Regions from separate parts of the Rhizobium sp. AN80A genome, predicted to be linked through region 2. Evidence: predicted binding sites of a transcription regulator. Region 2 holds the regulator's gene; each other region holds the start of a gene.
The links. Region 2 encodes LexA, which represses DNA repair genes until DNA is damaged. Its sites were predicted from a motif close to TGTTCNNNNTGTGTTCNG; they were not measured.
Positions count from the first base shown of each region.

Region 1: a site for LexA is predicted at 1,626-1,643, ahead of uvrA (excinuclease ABC subunit UvrA). Genes of this name have one in related genera too.
Region 3: a site for LexA is predicted at 1,892-1,909, ahead of recA (recombinase RecA). Genes of this name have one in related genera too.
Region 4: a site for LexA is predicted at 2,547-2,564, ahead of P3R82_RS24285 (YifB family Mg chelatase-like AAA ATPase). Genes of this name have one in related genera too.

Region 1 is NZ_JASJPX010000003.1:795,090-799,288, forward strand. It holds gene uvrA (excinuclease ABC subunit UvrA) at 1-1,505, opposite strand, end outside; gene P3R82_RS15460 (single-stranded DNA-binding protein) at 1,755-2,315, shown strand; gene P3R82_RS15465 (MarC family protein) at 2,422-3,066, opposite strand; gene gyrA (DNA gyrase subunit A) at 3,292-4,199, shown strand, end outside.
Region 2 is NZ_JASJPX010000003.1:1,086,712-1,090,910, reverse strand. It holds gene P3R82_RS16910 (ComEC/Rec2 family competence protein) at 1-1,604, shown strand, start outside; gene lexA (transcriptional repressor LexA) at 1,585-2,310, opposite strand; gene P3R82_RS16900 (VOC family protein) at 2,510-3,394, shown strand; gene kdsA (3-deoxy-8-phosphooctulonate synthase) at 3,391-4,199, shown strand, end outside.
Region 3 is NZ_JASJPX010000003.1:821,718-825,916, forward strand. It holds gene P3R82_RS15550 (pseudouridine-5'-phosphate glycosidase) at 1-821, opposite strand, end outside; gene P3R82_RS15555 (carbohydrate kinase family protein) at 850-1,794, opposite strand; gene recA (recombinase RecA) at 2,036-3,112, shown strand; gene alaS (alanine--tRNA ligase) at 3,267-4,199, shown strand, end outside.
Region 4 is NZ_JASJPX010000003.1:2,555,276-2,559,474, forward strand. It holds partial or broken gene cysK (cysteine synthase A) at 1-590, shown strand, start outside; gene P3R82_RS24285 (YifB family Mg chelatase-like AAA ATPase) at 909-2,441, opposite strand; gene P3R82_RS24290 (aldo/keto reductase) at 2,811-3,761, opposite strand; gene P3R82_RS24295 (Gfo/Idh/MocA family oxidoreductase) at 3,957-4,199, shown strand, end outside.

The sequences.
Region 1 (4,199 bases), 290 kb from region 2:
AGGCTCAAATATTCGAGGCCGACGTCGTTCAGGAAGCGCAGGCGGTCCCTGATCTCCTTCAGGATGCGGACTGCGATCTCGTTCTGCTTGGCGTTGAAGCTGTCGGGCAGCGTTTCGAACCAGTCGCGGGCGACGCGGATCGACATGTCGGTGACCTGGCCGATATGCAGCTTGTTGACCTTCACGGCAAGCGCTTCCGGCTTCAGACGGAAGCCGCCGCAGGACGGGCAGGGTGCGGCCGACATGTAGCGCTCGATCTCCTCGCGCGCCCAGGCGCTGTCGGTTTCCTTCCAGCGGCGCTCGAGGTTGGTGATGATGCCTTCGAAATTCTTGTGCGTCGTGTAGGAGCGGGCGCCATCGACGTAGTGGAATTCGATCTTCTCCTCGGTGCCGTTGAGGATCACGTCCTGCGCCTTGGCGGAGAGGTCGTTCCAGCGGGCGCCGAGCTTGAAGCCGAAGTGCTTGCCGAGCGCTTCCAGCGTCTGGTTGTAATAGGGCGAGGACGACTTGGCCCAGGGGGCGATGGCGCCGTCGCGCAGCGTGCGCTCGGGTTCCGGCACGATCAGGTTGGCGTCGATCTTCTGCTGGGCGCCGAGGCCGTCGCAGGTCGGGCAGGCGCCGGCCGGATTGTTGAAGGAGAAGAGGCGCGGTTCGATCTCGGAGATGGTGAAGCCGGAGACCGGGCAGGCGAATTTTTCCGAGAAGAGAACGCGTTCGTGCGTCTCGTTGAGCGACTTGTTGGCGGAGCCGCCGGCGGCGGTTTCCTCGACCGGCAGTGGCTTGTCGGCGAACTCGGCGATGGCGAGGCCGTCGGCGAGCTTCAGCGAGGTCTCCAAGCTGTCGGCCAGTCGCGCCGAGACGTCGGCACGCACGACGATGCGGTCGACGACGATATCGATATCGTGCTTGTATTTCTTGTCGAGCGCGGGAGCGTCGGCGATCTCGTAGAACTGGCCGTCGATCTTGACGCGCTGGAAGCCCTTCTTCATGAGCTCCGCGAGTTCCTTCTTGTACTCGCCCTTGCGGCCGCGCACGAGTGGCGCGAGGATGAAGAGACGCGTGCCTTCCTCGAAGGCGAGGATGCGGTCGACCATCTGGCTTACGGTTTGGCTCTCGATCGGCAGGCCGGTGGCCGGCGAATAGGGAACGCCGACGCGCGCGAAGAGCAGGCGCATGTAGTCGTAGATCTCGGTGACGGTACCGACCGTCGAGCGCGGGTTGCGCGAGGTCGTCTTCTGCTCGATGGAGATCGCCGGCGACAGGCCGTCGATCTGGTCGACATCAGGCTTCTGCATCATCTCGAGGAACTGGCGGGCATAGGCCGACAGGCTCTCGACATAGCGGCGCTGGCCCTCGGCATAGATGGTGTCGAAGGCGAGCGAGGATTTGCCCGATCCCGACAGGCCCGTCATGACGATCAGCTTGTTGCGCGGCAGATCGAGGTCGATGCCCTTCAGGTTATGCTCGCGCGCGCCACGGATTGAAATCGTCTTCAGTTCGCTCATCGTCTTCTGCTTCTGTGCTGGAACAAGCCCCTTATTTAGTGATGCCGGCGGGCGAGTCGAGGCTGAATATCTTGAAGGTGCAAGGTTTTCGATTCGGTTGACACGATCATAGGGATAAAATAGAACAAATAAAGAACAAAATTCCTTGTGGATGAACCGCTATGGACGTCCATCGCACCGCCTCTATGGTTTAAGGTGCACCGATTGTTTCAAGCGCCGCCGGGCAGGGCGGCAGGTAGGGTGAAAAGTATGGCTGGCAGCGTGAACAAGGTAATTCTGATCGGAAACGTGGGTGCAGACCCCGAGATCCGTCGGACGCAGGACGGCCGGCCGATCGCCAACCTCCGCATCGCGACCTCCGAGACCTGGCGCGACCGCAATTCCGGCGAGCGTCGCGAAAAGACCGAGTGGCACACTGTCGTCGTGTTCAACGAAGGCCTGTGCAAGGTCGTCGAGCAGTATGTCAAGAAGGGCGCCAAGCTCTATATCGAAGGCGCGCTGCAGACCCGCAAGTGGCAGGACCAGCAGGGCCAGGACCGTTATTCCACGGAAGTCGTGCTGCAGGGCTTCGGCTCGACGCTGACGATGCTCGATGGACGCGGCGAAGGCGGTGGTGATCGTTCTGGCGGTGGTTACGGCGGTGGCCGTGGCGGCAATGCCGGTGGTGGTGATTTCGGCGGTGGCGGCGGTTATGGCGACGATTACGGTTCGCCTTCGCAGTCGTCGGGCCGTGGCGGCTCGGGCGGCGGTTCGTCTTCCGGCGGTGGCGGTAATTTCTCGCGCGACCTCGACGACGATATTCCGTTTTGATCGGACGACAGACCGCAGGGTTTCAAACGGCGCGCCAGATGGTGCGCCGTTTGCGTTTTGACTTGGGTTTGACTTCGAGCGATGGCCTTGACCGGGAGCGATGGGCTCAGACGGGCGAGGGAGCGAGGTTCATCGCCGACTTGATGCCATCGACGACGAACTGGGTCGCCAGCGCCGCCAGGATAACGCCGAGCAGCCGGGTCAGGATGGCGCGGCCGGTGACGCCGAGGAAGCGGTCGAGCCGGTCGGCGATCAGGAGTGCCAGGAAGAGAAGCAGCAGGCTTGCGGCGATGACGATGATGAGCTGCGCCAGCTCGAAGGCCGTCTGCATCGAGCCTGCGATCAGGATGGTCGCGGAGATGGCGCCCGGGCCCGAAATCAGCGGAATGGCCAGCGGGAAGACGGCGATGTTCTGGATGTGGTCGACGGTGATCGCGGCCGTGCCGGTCTTCTCCTTGCGGTCCTGGCGCTTCTCGAACACCATTTCGAAGGCGATCCAGAAGAGCAGCAGGCCGCCGGCGATGCGGAAGGCGCCGATCGAGATGCCGAGGACGCCGAGCACGCTCGATCCGAAGAGCGCGAAGACGGCGAGGATGATGAAAGCGATGATCGTGCCGCGCAGCGCCACCTGCTTGCGCTGGGCCCTGCTCATGCCGACGGTGAGGCCGAGAAAGATCGGCGCGAGACCGGGCGGATCGATCGTCACGAGCAGGGTGGTGAAGGCGTTGATCAGTTGGTCGGCGCTTGCCATCATGTCTCCGTATGCCCATATCCGGGCCTGATTTTCGCGCGATTGTGAGGTGGGCAAACCAATTTTGCAAACGGCGCGGCGTGCGTGACGGAGATTGGGGCCGATAAGCCTCGTTTTGCCCTGATTAGACCGTAAAAGCCTGTTCAAAACCTCCGGCAAAATTGGCTTAGGAACAGCCTTTCCGCTATAAATCTTCAAGTGATTCTAGAAGAGATGTGATCCATTTTGACTGAGCAAACACCCCCCGGCGGCGGGAAGCTCCCGCCAGGCATCGAGCCCATCTCCATTATGGAGGAAATGCAGCGGTCGTATCTCGATTACGCGATGAGCGTCATCGTCAGCCGCGCGCTTCCTGACGTGCGCGACGGCCTCAAGCCCGTGCACCGGCGCATCCTCTACGGCATGTCCGAGCTCGGCATCGACTGGAACAAGAAATACGTCAAATGCGCCCGCGTGACCGGGGACGTGATGGGTAAATACCATCCGCACGGCAACACCGCGATCTACGACGCGCTGGCGCGCATGGCGCAGGACTGGTCTCTTCGCCTGCCCCTCATCGACGGCCAGGGCAACTTCGGCTCCGTCGACGGCGATCCGCCGGCGGCCGAACGCTACACCGAATGCCGTCTCGAGAAGGCGGCGCATTCGCTGCTCGACGATCTCGACAAGGAAACGGTCGATTTCCGCGATAACTACGACGGTACGCTCTCCGAGCCCGTGGTCGTTCCCGCGAAATTCCCGAACCTGCTCGTCAACGGCGCCGGCGGTATCGCCGTCGGCATGGCGACCAACATTCCGCCGCACAATCTCGGCGAGGTGATCAATGGCTGTATCGCGCTGATCGACGATCCGGCGATCGAACTGCCCGAGATGATGCAGATCATTCCCGGTCCCGATTTTCCGACCGGCGCCAAGATCCTCGGCCGCTCCGGCATCCGTTCGGCCTACGAGACGGGCCGTGGTTCGGTGATCATGCGCGGTGTCGCGACGATCGAGCCGATGCGCGGCGATCGCGAGCAGATCATCATCACCGAGATCCCGTATCAGGTGAACAAGTCGACGATGATCGAGAAGATGGCCGAACTGGTGCGCGACAAGCGTATCGAGGGCATCTCCGACCTGCGCGATGAATC
Region 2 (4,199 bases):
ACCGCATCCGTGGCATCCTGTCCGGTGATACCGGCGCCTTCGCCGCCTCTCTGGTCACCGACGAGAGACGGGCCATCTCCAACGAGACGACCGAGGCGCTGCGTCAATCCGGTCTCGCGCATATCGTCGCGATCTCGGGGCTCAACATGGCGCTGTCGGCCGGCATCTGCTTCGTCGGGCTGCGCCTGTTCTTCGGTCTCTTTCCCGGCTTCGCCCAGGCCTATCCGACCAAGAAGTTCGCCGCCGGCAGCGCGCTTCTGGCGCTGACCGCCTATTACATGATCTCCGGCTTCGCCGTCTCCGCCGAGCGCGCCTTCATCATGATGGCGATCATGCTGGTCGCGGCGCTGTTCGACCGTCCGTCGATCAGTCTGCGCAATATCGCTCTCTCCGCGCTGCTGATCATATTGCTGTCGCCATCGGAAGTGCTTGGCCCCAGCTTCCAGATGTCTTACGCCGCGACCCTGGCGCTGGTCGCCGGCTTTGCCGTCTGGACCAGAAGACGACCTCGCGAGAGCGTCTTTTTCACGCATCCGGCGATGAAACCGGTCATGTTCGCGCTTCGCTTCTTTGGCGGCATCGCGCTCACCTCCATGATCGGCGGCTTCTCGACCGCATTGTTTTCGATCGAGCATTTCAACAGGCTGAGCGGCTACGGGCTGCCGGCCAATCTGTTGGCCATGCCGGTCATCTCCTTCATCGTCATGCCCTTTGGAATGGCCGCCATGTTGGCGACGCCATTCGGCCTCGATGCGCCCTTTTGGATCGTCGCTGGCTTCGGGCTGGATCTGGTGATCGCTATCGCCAGGATGGTGTCGGGCTGGGGCGGTAGCGTCGATACGGGCAGGATTCCCGAATGGTATTTCGTGATCGCCGTCGTCGGCTTTCTAATCTGGGGGCTGATGCTGACGCGCCTGCGCTGGATCGGCGCCGTGGGTGCCGCGGTTGCAACCCTTGTCCTCGTCATGCTGCCGGCCGAGCCGGCGCCCGAGCTTGTCGTGTCCGAGGATGGAAGCCTCGTGGCATCGCTCAAGAGCGACAGCCTGGCCAGCAATCGCGAACGCCCGCCCGACTTCATTCTGGGGCAATGGCAGCGCGCGCTTGCCATTGAAAATCAAACGCCGCCGGACATGCTCGATGGCGAGGCGCTGTCCATCCCGAAAAAGGGCGAGCCAAGGCCGAGATTGACACCGAGACAACAACGCGAAGCCCGCGGCATGATGCGCGGCGCAGCGGATTCGACGAACAATAATGGCTTCCAGTGCCTGAAGACGGCGTGGTGCGTGACCACGCTCGACAGCGGCTACATCATCGCGACGCTGGAAAACGCCGCTTATCTCGGTCCCGCCTGCGACGTCGCCGATATCGTCGTCACACCCGTCCGTCTCCGCGAGGTGACATGCCGCTCCGGCGCCATGCTCCTGACCGGAGAAACCTTGCGGCGCTCGGGAGCCGTCGAAATCCGTATCGACGAGCAAGGCTCGCCCGTCGTCAAAACCGCTTACGGCAGTCTCGATCGCCCCTGGATGCGTCATCGCGCCTATGACTGGCGCAATGACAGCTTCGCGGGCGACCCGTCACCGATTAGTGATATCGGCGGATGAGGCCGACGAGCTTGCCCTGGACCTTGACGCGGTCCGGTCCGAATATGCGGGTTTCGTAAGCCGGGTTGGCTGCCTCGAGCGCGATCGAGGCGCCCTTGCGGCGGAAGCGCTTCAGCGTTGCCTCTTCGTCATCCACGAGCGCCACGACGATGTCACCGGGATTGGCGGTGTTGCCGTTGCGGATGATGACGGTGTCGCCGTCGAAAATGCCGGCCTCGATCATCGAATCGCCCTTGACCTCGAGTGCGTAGTGCTCACCCGAGCCGAGCATGTCGGCGGGAACGGTGATGTCGTGAGTGTTGTTCTGGATCGCCGAGATCGGCACGCCGGCTGCGATCCGGCCCATGACGGGAACGGAAGCCGAGTTTCCGTTGTCGGCGCTCGGCGCCGGCTTCGGGGCAGGGGCGGCGGCCACCGGCTGCGGCTTGCCGAGGCTGCCCTCGATGACGCTCGGCGAAAAGCCGCGGCGTGGCTGCAGGCTCGGATTATAGGCTTCCGGCAGCTTGATGACCTCGAGCGCGCGCGCCCTGTTTGGTAGCCGGCGAATGAAGCCGCGTTCCTCCAGCGCCGTGATCAGCCGGTGGATGCCGGACTTCGACGCGAGATCGAGTGCATCCTTCATCTCGTCGAAGGAGGGCGGAACGCCCGACTCTTTCATTCGCTCGTGAATGAACAGAAGCAGTTCCTGTTGCTTGCGCGTGAGCATCGAATTGAACCCCAGAGTCGTGAAACAAATCCAGAACGGACACTATATGTTCCATATGTGTTCCGCAAGTGCCTAAATTTTCGTAAAACTTGGCTCTGAATCGTCGCGATTTTGCGCTTCATTCGATTTAACCGCGCTCGCCTCTTGCATTGTGGCGAAAGCCAGCGCACATCTCTGCCGATTTCGGGAGGATTTGCCTATGAGTGAACCCCATCCTCTGGACCACGTCGTCCTGCCTGTCGTCAACATCGAGATGGCGCGCGAGCGTTTGGGCAAGCTCGGCTTCACGGTCGCTGCCGATGCGCTGCATCCCTTCGGAACCGCGAACGCCTGCGTTTTCTTCGCCGACAAGACCTATCTCGAGCCGCTCGGCATCGCCAGTATCGAGGCCTATGAGGCCGCCATCGCCGACGGGAACGTGTTTGCGGCGCGCGACCGCGCCTTTCGCTTTCGGTGCGGCGACGACGGCTTGTCGGCGATCGTGTTCGGCACGCCGGACGCCGATCGTGATCACGCGCGATTTATGACCGATGGCATGAGCGGCGGTGATATGCTGCAATTCGCCAGGTCGATGAGGATGCCGGACGGGTCGGAGGTGACGGCGGCGTTCCGCCTGGCCTTCGCGGCCGATCTGCGCGCGCCCGATTTCTTCCTCTTCGCCTGCCAGCGGGTCAATCCGCTGCCAAGCGACCGCAAGGCCTTGGAGACGCACGCCAACGGCGTATCGGGGATCGCGTCGATCGTGCTCTCGTCGTCCGATCCCAAGGCGTTCGCGCCGCTGTTGCAGCTGGCGTCCGATGCGGCCGCGTCACGCCAGGAGGCCTTCGGTGTCAGTCTCGACGCGGGCAATGTCCGTATCAATATCCTGTCGCCGGATGGGCTGGACGCCTATTACGATCTGTCCCAGTCGACAGCCGATCGCGGTTTGCGCGGCTCGGCGATTGTTTTCGCCGTTGCCGATCTCGCCGTGACAGAGGCGCATTTGGCTGCTAACGGGATCACCTACACACGCAAGAACAATCGAATTCTGGTGAAGGCCGCGCCCGGCCAGGGTGCACTCTTCGCCTTCGAGGAGAAACGATGACTGAAACCAATTCCGAAGTGGCCGTGGGCGAAGGCGCCGGCCGTGTTGTGTTTTCCAACAGCGCCCGCCTGTCTCTGATCGCCGGCCCGTGCCAGATCGAAAGCCGCGAGCATGCCTTCATGGTCGCCGGCACGTTGAAGGAACTCTGCGACAAGCTTGGCATCGGCCTCGTCTACAAGTCGTCCTTCGACAAGGCAAACCGCACGTCGCTGTCGGCGCAGCGCGGCATCGGGCTTGAAGCGGGGCTCGAAATCTTCGCCGATCTCAAGAAGGAGTTCGGCTTCCCGGTCCTCACCGACGTCCACAGCGAAGAGCAGTGCGCCGACGTGGCCACCGTGGTCGATGTCCTGCAGATCCCGGCCTTCCTTAGCCGGCAGACGGATCTCCTGGTTGCCGCTGCCAAGACCGGCCGCGCCATCAACGTCAAGAAGGGTCAGTTCCTGGCGCCGTGGGACATGAAGAACGTGCTTGCCAAGCTGAATGCCAGCGGCAACCCGAACATCATGCTGTGCGAGCGCGGCGCCTCCTTCGGCTACAACACGCTGGTCTCCGACATGCGCTCGCTGCCGATCATGGAAGCGATGGGCGCGCCGGTCGTTTTCGATGCGACCCATTCGGTGCAGCAGCCAGGCGGGCAGGGCGGCTCGAGCGGCGGCCAGCGCGAATTCGTCGAGACGCTGGCGCGCGCGGCGGTCGCCGTCGGTGTGGCCGGCGTGTTCGTCGAGACGCATGAAGACCCCGACAACGCCCCATCGGATGGCCCGAACATGGTCTATCTCAAGGACATGCCGCGCCTGCTTGAAAA
Region 3 (4,199 bases), 260 kb from region 2:
CTGAGCAGATAGGGCGTGACCGCCTTGCCGGAGATTTCATCGCGTTCGGCGCTGTCGAGCGCGCGCTGGATGTAGATTTCCATCTCTTCCGCCGGGATTTCGTCGGCCTCGGGCACCGGATTGGCGATCAGCATGCCGCCGTCGATGCCGAGCTGTTCGCGCACCATCTGGAAATTGGCGATTGCCGCCGGGCTGTTCAGCGTCAGCGGGCTGCGCAGGCCGGATGACCGCGACCAGAAGGCCGGGAATTCCTCGCTCTCGTAGGTGACCACGGGCACGCCAGCGGTTTCCAGCACTTCCAGCGTCTTCGGCACGTCGAGGATCGCCTTGGCGCCGGCGCAGACGACGATGACGCCGGTGCGGGCGAGCTCTTCCAGGTCGGCGGAGATGTCGAAGCTCTCCTCCGCGCCGCGATGCACGCCGCCGATGCCGCCGGTGGCGAAGACCTTGATGCCGGCGCGTTCGGCGGCGATCATCGTGGCGGCGACCGTGGTGGCGCCATGGCGGCGCTCGGCGATCGCGAAGGCGAGGTCGGCGCGCGAGACTTTCAGCACATCCTTGGCCTTGGCCAGCTGCTCGAGTTCCTCGGCCTCCAGGCCGATGTGGAGCGTGCCGTGGATGACGGCGATGGTGGCGGGGACGGCGCCCTGCTCACGGATGATCGATTCGACGCTGCGGGCCATCTCGATATTCCCGGGGTAGGGCATGCCGTGGGTGATGATCGTCGATTCGAGTGCCACGATCGGCGCGCCGCGCTGCTTGGCGCTCGCCACTTCCTTGGAATAGGTGATCGGCAGCTGGGGGGATAGAGAGTTCGTCATCGGAGCTTCCATTTCGTCTGATCGGGTTTCAATGCAGAATTCTTGCCGGCGGAACAAGAGCCAGAGCCTGTTTCAGCAGATCGGCGGAGAGATTTTCGTTGACCGCGTTGGGCGACTGGACCGTCAGCGCCGCCGCGGCGGCACCCTCGCGGATCGCCTCGCTCATCGGCAGCCCGCGCAACAGTGCCGCGATGACGCCCGAGGCAAGGGAATCGCCGGCGCCGGTCACGTCGGAGACATGCTCGACATCGGCCGGCTGCAGCGCCGCCACGTGACCGGCGGAAAATGCAATCAGCTCGCGCTGTCCCCGGGTGACGACGCCGCCTCTGAGGCCGATGTCACCGAGCAGGGACGGCCAGTGGACAGGGTTTTCCGGCCGCTCGCCGGTGAGCGCCGTGGCTTCGGCCTCGTTGAGAAAGAGATAATCGATCCCCTGCATGCAGGCCTTCAGTTTCACCGCCTTTGCCGGCGAGATGGCGATCGCCGCCACCGGCTTGCCGAGCGCCTTGGCGCGTGTCGTGATCGAGACCAGGGTTTCCTCCGGCAGGTTCGCGTCGAAGAGGATCATGTCGGTGGCGGCGAACGCGTCGCGCACCGAACGGATCGACAGGCGGCGCGGCACGAACATGCGGTAGAGATCCATGTCGGCCAGCGCGATCACCAGATTGCCGTCGCGCTCGATGATCGCGGTATAGCTCGGCGTCTTGCGGTCGAGAAAGATGAAGGGGCGGTCGTTGACGCCGGCGAGATCGGCGGCTTCGCTCACCATCTCTCCGGTCGGGTCGCCGCCACGCGGCGAGATCATGGTGACGTCGAAGCCGAGGCGGGCGAGGTTGCGGGCCGCGTTGAAGCCGCCGCCGCCGGCCTCCTCGAACCAGGAGCCGGGGTTGCTGGCGCCATCGGCCGTCGCGCCCGATATGCGGCCGCGGCGATCGACATGGGCGCCGCCAAGCACGAGAATCTTCTTGCTCATCTCATCGCTCCGAAATGCGGTCGTGGCCGAGATCGTGCGGTCTTTCGCATGGCGGGGAGCCGCCGTCCAAGCGTTGTAAGCTCTTGCTTTGCATGGATAAAACAAATGTAGAACACAGGCCGTTTTACCTCTTTCTTTCAATGCCTTGAACGGCACTTGCGTGATGAGAACAAATGCGGTACAAAATCGACATCGGCGGCGACATTGCTTGAGCGGCTTCAATAACCTAAAGGTGGATCGAATGTCACAGAATACATTGCGGCTTGTAGAGGACAAATCGGTGGACAAAAGCAAGGCACTTGAAGCGGCACTCTCACAGATCGAGCGGTCGTTCGGCAAGGGCTCTATCATGAAGCTCGGCTCGAACGAGGGCGTCGTCGAGATCGAGACCGTTTCGACGGGCTCTCTCGGACTGGATATCGCGCTCGGGATCGGCGGTCTTCCCAAAGGGCGTATCATCGAGATTTACGGGCCGGAAAGCTCGGGTAAGACGACACTGGCGCTGCAGACGATCGCGGAAGCCCAGAAGAAGGGCGGCATCTGCGCCTTCGTCGACGCAGAACACGCGCTTGATCCGGTTTACGCTCGCAAACTGGGCGTCGATCTGCACAATCTGCTGATCTCGCAGCCGGATACCGGCGAGCAGGCGCTCGAAATCACCGACACGCTGGTGCGCTCCGGCGCCGTCGACGTGCTGGTCGTGGACTCGGTCGCGGCGCTGACGCCGCGCGCCGAAATCGAAGGCGAGATGGGCGACAGCCTTCCCGGCCTGCAGGCCCGACTGATGAGCCAGGCGCTGCGCAAGCTGACGGCCTCGATCTCGAAGTCGAAGACCATGGTCATCTTCATCAACCAGATCCGCATGAAGATCGGCGTCATGTTCGGTTCGCCGGAAACGACGACGGGTGGCAACGCGCTGAAGTTCTACGCCTCGGTGCGCCTCGACATCCGCCGCATCGGCGCCGTCAAGGAGCGCGAAGAGGTGATCGGCAACCAGACGCGCGTCAAGGTCGTCAAGAACAAGATGGCGCCTCCCTTCAAGCAGGTCGAATTCGACATCATGTATGGCGAAGGCGTGTCGAAGACCGGCGAGCTGGTCGACCTCGGCGTCAAGGCCGGGATCGTCGAAAAGTCGGGCGCCTGGTTCTCCTACAACAGCCAGCGTCTCGGCCAGGGTCGCGAGAACGCCAAGATGTTCCTGCGCGACAATCCGGAGCTGATGCGCGAGATCGAAACCTCGATCCGCCAGAACGCCGGCCTGATCGCCGACCAGCTGCAGAATGGCGGTCCCGACGCCAACGATGCGGACGGTGAATAAGCCTCATCCGCGCTGAACGCTTCAAAACCGGCTGCATTCCTTGATCAGAATGCAGCCGGTTTTGTTTGTCTGCTGGACAGTGGTTAACGTCAGCGATAAAAGCCACTGAATTTTCAAGATCTGACCTGCCTTGGGCAGCACTGAAGGGCATAGCATGAGCGGTGTGAACGAAATCCGGTCGACCTTCCTCGACTACTTCAAGAAGAACGGCCACGAGATCGTTTCCTCGAGCCCGCTGGTGCCGCGCAACGACCCGACGCTGATGTTCACGAACGCCGGCATGGTGCAATTCAAGAACGTCTTCACCGGTCTCGAGCAGCGCCCCTACAAGACGGCGGCGACGGCGCAGAAGTGCGTGCGCGCCGGCGGCAAGCACAACGACCTCGACAATGTCGGCTATACCGCGCGCCACCATACCTTCTTCGAAATGCTCGGCAATTTCTCCTTTGGGGATTACTTCAAGGAGCAGGCGATCGAGCATGCCTGGACGCTGATCACCAAGGAGTTCGGCATCGACGCCAAGCGCCTGCTGGTCACCGTCTATCACACCGACGACGAAGCGTTTAATCTCTGGAAGAAGATCGCGGGCCTGTCCGACGACAAGATCATCCGCATTCCGACCAGCGACAATTTCTGGGCGATGGGCGATACCGGCCCATGCGGCCCCTGTTCGGAGATATTCTACGACCACGGCGACCATATCTGGGGCGGCCCTCCAGGTTCGCCGGAGGAAGACGGTGACCGTTTCATCGAGATCTGGAACCTCGTCTTCATGCAGTACGAGCAGATCACCAAGGAGGAGCGCGTCGACCTGCCGCGTCCGTCGATCGACACCGGCATGGGTCTCGAGCGTATCGCAGCGCTGCTGCAGGGCAAGCACGACAACTACGACATCGACCTGTTCCGCGCCCTGATCGCCGCTTCCGAGGAAGCGACCGGTGTCAAGGCCGACGGTGAGCAGCGCGCCAGCCATCGCGTCATTGCCGATCACCTGCGCTCGTCCGCCTTCCTGATCGCCGACGGCGTTCTGCCATCGGCCGAAGGCCGCGGCTACGTGCTTCGCCGCATCATGCGCCGCGCCATGCGC
Region 4 (4,199 bases), 1.5 Mb from region 2:
TGACCGAGGGCGCGAAGGGCATGAGGGGCGCGATCGCCAAGGCCGAGGAACTGGCCGCGACACTGCCGGACGCGATCATCCCGCAGCAGTTCGAAAACCCCGCCAACCCCGAGATCCATCGCAAGACGACGGCCGAGGAGATCTGGAACGACACCGATGGCACCGTCGATATCCTGGTATCGGGCATCGGCACCGGCGGCACGATCACCGGCGCCGGCCAGGTGCTGAAGTCGAAGAAGCCGGAGATCAAGGTGATCGCCGTCGAGCCGGAGGAATCGCCGGTTCTCTCAGGCGGCGTGCCGGGACCGCACAAGATCCAGGGCATCGGCGCCGGCTTCGCGCCCGCGATCCTCGACACCCACATCTATGACGAGGTCGTCACCATCAACAGCGCCACCGCGCTCGAAACCGCCCGCCACGTCGCCCGCCTCGAAGGCGTGCCGGTCGGGATCTCCTCGGGTGCTGCACTGGCAGCGGCGATCAAGATCGGCTCCCGCGAGGAAAACGCCGGCAAGACCATCGTGGTGATCATCCCGTCGTTTGCCGAACGCTACCTCTCGACGGCGCTGTTCGAGGGCCTCGGCGGCTGAGGATCAGCTTAGTTCGACATCAGGGAGGGCGCTTCGGCGCCCTTAGACTGCTTGGGATGCGCCGGGAAACCGGCCCGGGGCGCCCTTGCTTCAGAGGTGGTCAGCACGCGGGCCTACAAAGGCTCCCTCACCCCTGTGCCCGTCACAGGGGTCCAGCGCGATCAAGTCCTTGATCGCAAAAAGCCTCTCTTCGCCGCGCGGACGCGCGCCGGCTGGATTCCCGCCACAAGGGCGAGAATGAGGGCGGAGAATGGCGCGGCGCTCAAAGACCCGCAGATCAAACCTCTCTGTCTCCCCCCCAGCCTTACCCCTGCCCGTTCACGCCACCGCCGTCAGCCGCTCGCCCGCCATGCGGTAGGAGATCGCCTCGGCCAAGTGGATGCGGCCGACCATCTCCTCGCCGTCGAGATCGGCGAGCGTGCGCGCGACCTTGAGGACGCGGTGGTAGCCGCGGGCGGAGAATTTCATCTTTTCGGCGGCGTCGCGCAGCAATTGCAGGCCGGATGCATCGGGAGCGGCGTAGGTCTCGATCATCGCGGTGGAGCAGCGGGCGTTGGTGCCGGTCTCGCCGAGGCCGGCGATGCGGAAGCGGTCTCGCTGCAGGTCACGGGCGCGGGCGACGCGGCGGGCGACGTCGGCGCTCCTTTCGGCGGGCGCCGGACGGATCAGGTCGAAGGCGGAGACGGCGGGCACGTCGATCCTGATATCGATGCGGTCCATCAACGGGCCGGAGATGCGGGCCTGGTAGTCGGCCATGCAGCGCGGGCCGCGAGCGCAGCTATGACCGGGCTCACCCGCCATGCCGCAGCGGCAGGGGTTCATCGCCGCCACCAGCTGGATGGTGGCGGGATAGCTGACACGGTGATTGGCGCGGGCGATGATGCATTCGCCGGTTTCCAGCGGCTGGCGCAGCGCATCGAGCGCCTGCGGCGAGAATTCGGGAAACTCGTCGAGAAAGAGCACCCCGTGATGGGCGAGCGAGGCCTCGCCCGGGCGGGCACGAAAACCGCCGCCGACAAGGGCGGCCATGGTGGCGGAATGATGCGGCGTGCGAAACGGCCGGCGGTCGGAGAGCTTGCCGCCCGAGAGTTGGCCGGCGATCGAGTGGATCATCGACACCTCCAGCAATTCGGCGGCCGAAAGCGGCGGCAGGATCGACGGCAGGCGGGCGGCGAGCATCGACTTGCCGGAACCGGGCGGACCGACCATCAGGAGATTATGGCCGCCTGCGGCCGCCACCTCCAGCGCCCGCTTGGCGCTCTCCTGGCCCTTGATATCGGCGAGATCGGGAAGATTGGCGGCGGTGGCGCGGATCGACGGCTCGGGGCGCGAGAGCACCTGGGTGCCGCGAAAATGGTTGGCCAGCGCGATCAGGCTGCGCGGCGCCAGGATATCGAGCCCGGCACCGGCCCAGGCGGCCTCGGGGCCGCTCTCGGCCGGGCAGATCAGGCCCTTGCCCATGGCATTGGCGCCGATCGCGGCCGGCAGCGCGCCGGTGACGGCGGCGATCGTACCATCGAGATTGAGTTCGCCGATGACGACATAGCCCGAGAGCGCATCGGCCGGAATGGCACCGAGCGCCGCCATCAGTCCGAGCGCGATGGGCAAATCGAAGTGACTGCCCTCCTTCGGAAGATCGGCGGGCGCGAGATTGACGGTGACGCGTTTGGCGGGGAGCGCCAGACCGGAGGCATGCAGCGCCGCATGCACCCGCTCGCGGCTTTCGGCCACCGCCTTGTCGGGAAGGCCGACGATCTGGGTGATCAGCTTGCCGGGCGCGACCATGACCTGGACCTCGACCGGAACCCCTTCTATGCCCTGGAATGCAACCGTGCTGACGCGTGCCACCATGCCCAACCCCTCGGCCCAGATCCCCTGTGGCGCAACCCCTTGCACCTGAAATCGCGACCCATCATGGTCGCGGATTGCAATCTGGCATAGAAATCGGAATGAAACAAGAACAATAAATGAACAACTGCGCGCCAGCGCTGTGGCGCGGTTGCAGCGGGTTGCATCGGTGGAACAAAGGTGGGGAGAAGGAGGATCGCGGGGTGTTTTCGGCGGCCGGGCGATGTGGGGAGCCCGTGGTTGCGCGGGCCATCCATGCACGTCGAACTCGTTGCGGCGTGCATGGATGCTCGGGACGGGCCCACTGCTGTCCGGCTCAAGTCACTGGACAGGTTGCATGAGGCGGGCGTCTGACTGTCGCCTGCCTGCCTCTCAGCCGCCCGCCTTGTCCAGCAGCGCCATCGCCTCGTCGCTCAGCGAAAGCGTGGCCGATTTCATCAGGCTGTCGAGCTGCGACAGGCTGGTGGCGCTGGCGATCGGCGCGGTGACGCCCTTCTTGCGCAGGAGCCAGGCGAGCGCGATCTCGGCCGGCTTGGCGCCGGTCTCGGCGGCGACCGTGTCGAGGGCGGCGAGGATCTTCAGGCCCTTGTCGTCGAGATAGCCGGCCGCCTTGCCGCCGCGCGCCTTGCCTTCTGTGTCGGCCTTGCTGCGGTATTTGCCCGACAGGAAGCCGGCCGCCAGGCTGAAATAGGTGATGACGCCGATATCCTCTTTCACGCAGAGATCGGCGAGCGGTCCCTCGAAGGGGGCGCGGTCATAGAGGTTGTACTCAGGCTGGATCACGTCGTAGCGCGGCAGGCCGGCCTTCTCGGCGGCGTCGAAGGAGGATTGCAGCTGCGTGGCGTCGAGGTTGGAGCAGCCGATTGCGCGGATCTTACCCTGCTGCTTCAGCTTGGCGAAGGCGCCGAGCGTTTCCTCATAGGGCGTCTCGGCATCCGGCCAGTGCGAGAGGTAGAGGTCGATATAATCGGTCTGCAGCCGCTTTAGCGAGGCTTCGACTGCCTCAAGGATATACTGCTCCTTCAGCCCCTTCTTGCCCGGGCCCATCTCGGAGCCGACCTTGGTGATGATCACGGCCTTGTCGCGGGCGACCTTGTTCTGCTTCAGCCACTTGCCGATAATCTCCTCGCTATCGCCGCCCTTGTTGCCGGGCACCCAGGCCGAATAGACGTCGGCGGTATCGATGGTGTTGAAGCCGGCGTCGAAGAAGGCGTCGAGAATATCAAACGAGGTCTTCTCGTCAGCCGTCCAGCCGAACACATTGCCGCCGAACACGATCGGCGCGACCGAAAGGCCGGTTTTTCCAAGGCGACGCAATTCCATCAGATGCTCCTGAGATCTTCAATCCATTGAAATTCGGACCGCGGCAGGACGCCGCTGTGATCTAACCTAGTGCGCGATGGGACCGATGAAAACCAGCGCCGTGACCAGCGCCGTGAATTGTGATCGGGGCATTGCACCGCCGGACCGGGCGTCTCTAAGCTCGCCTCAAAATTCAATGTGGGAGAGGAAATGACCATGCTGCGCTTCGGTATCATGTCGACCGCCAAGATCGGCCGCGAGCTTGTGGTTCCGGCCATCCAGGATGCGGAAAACTGCGTCGTCACGGCAATTGCCAGCCGTGATCTGGCGAGAGCGAGGGAGATGGCCGACCGCTTCTCGGTGCCGCATGCCTTCGGCTCCTACGAGGAGATGCTGGCTTCCGACCTGATCGACGCCGTCTACATCCCGCTGCCGACGGCCCAGCATGTCGAGTGGACG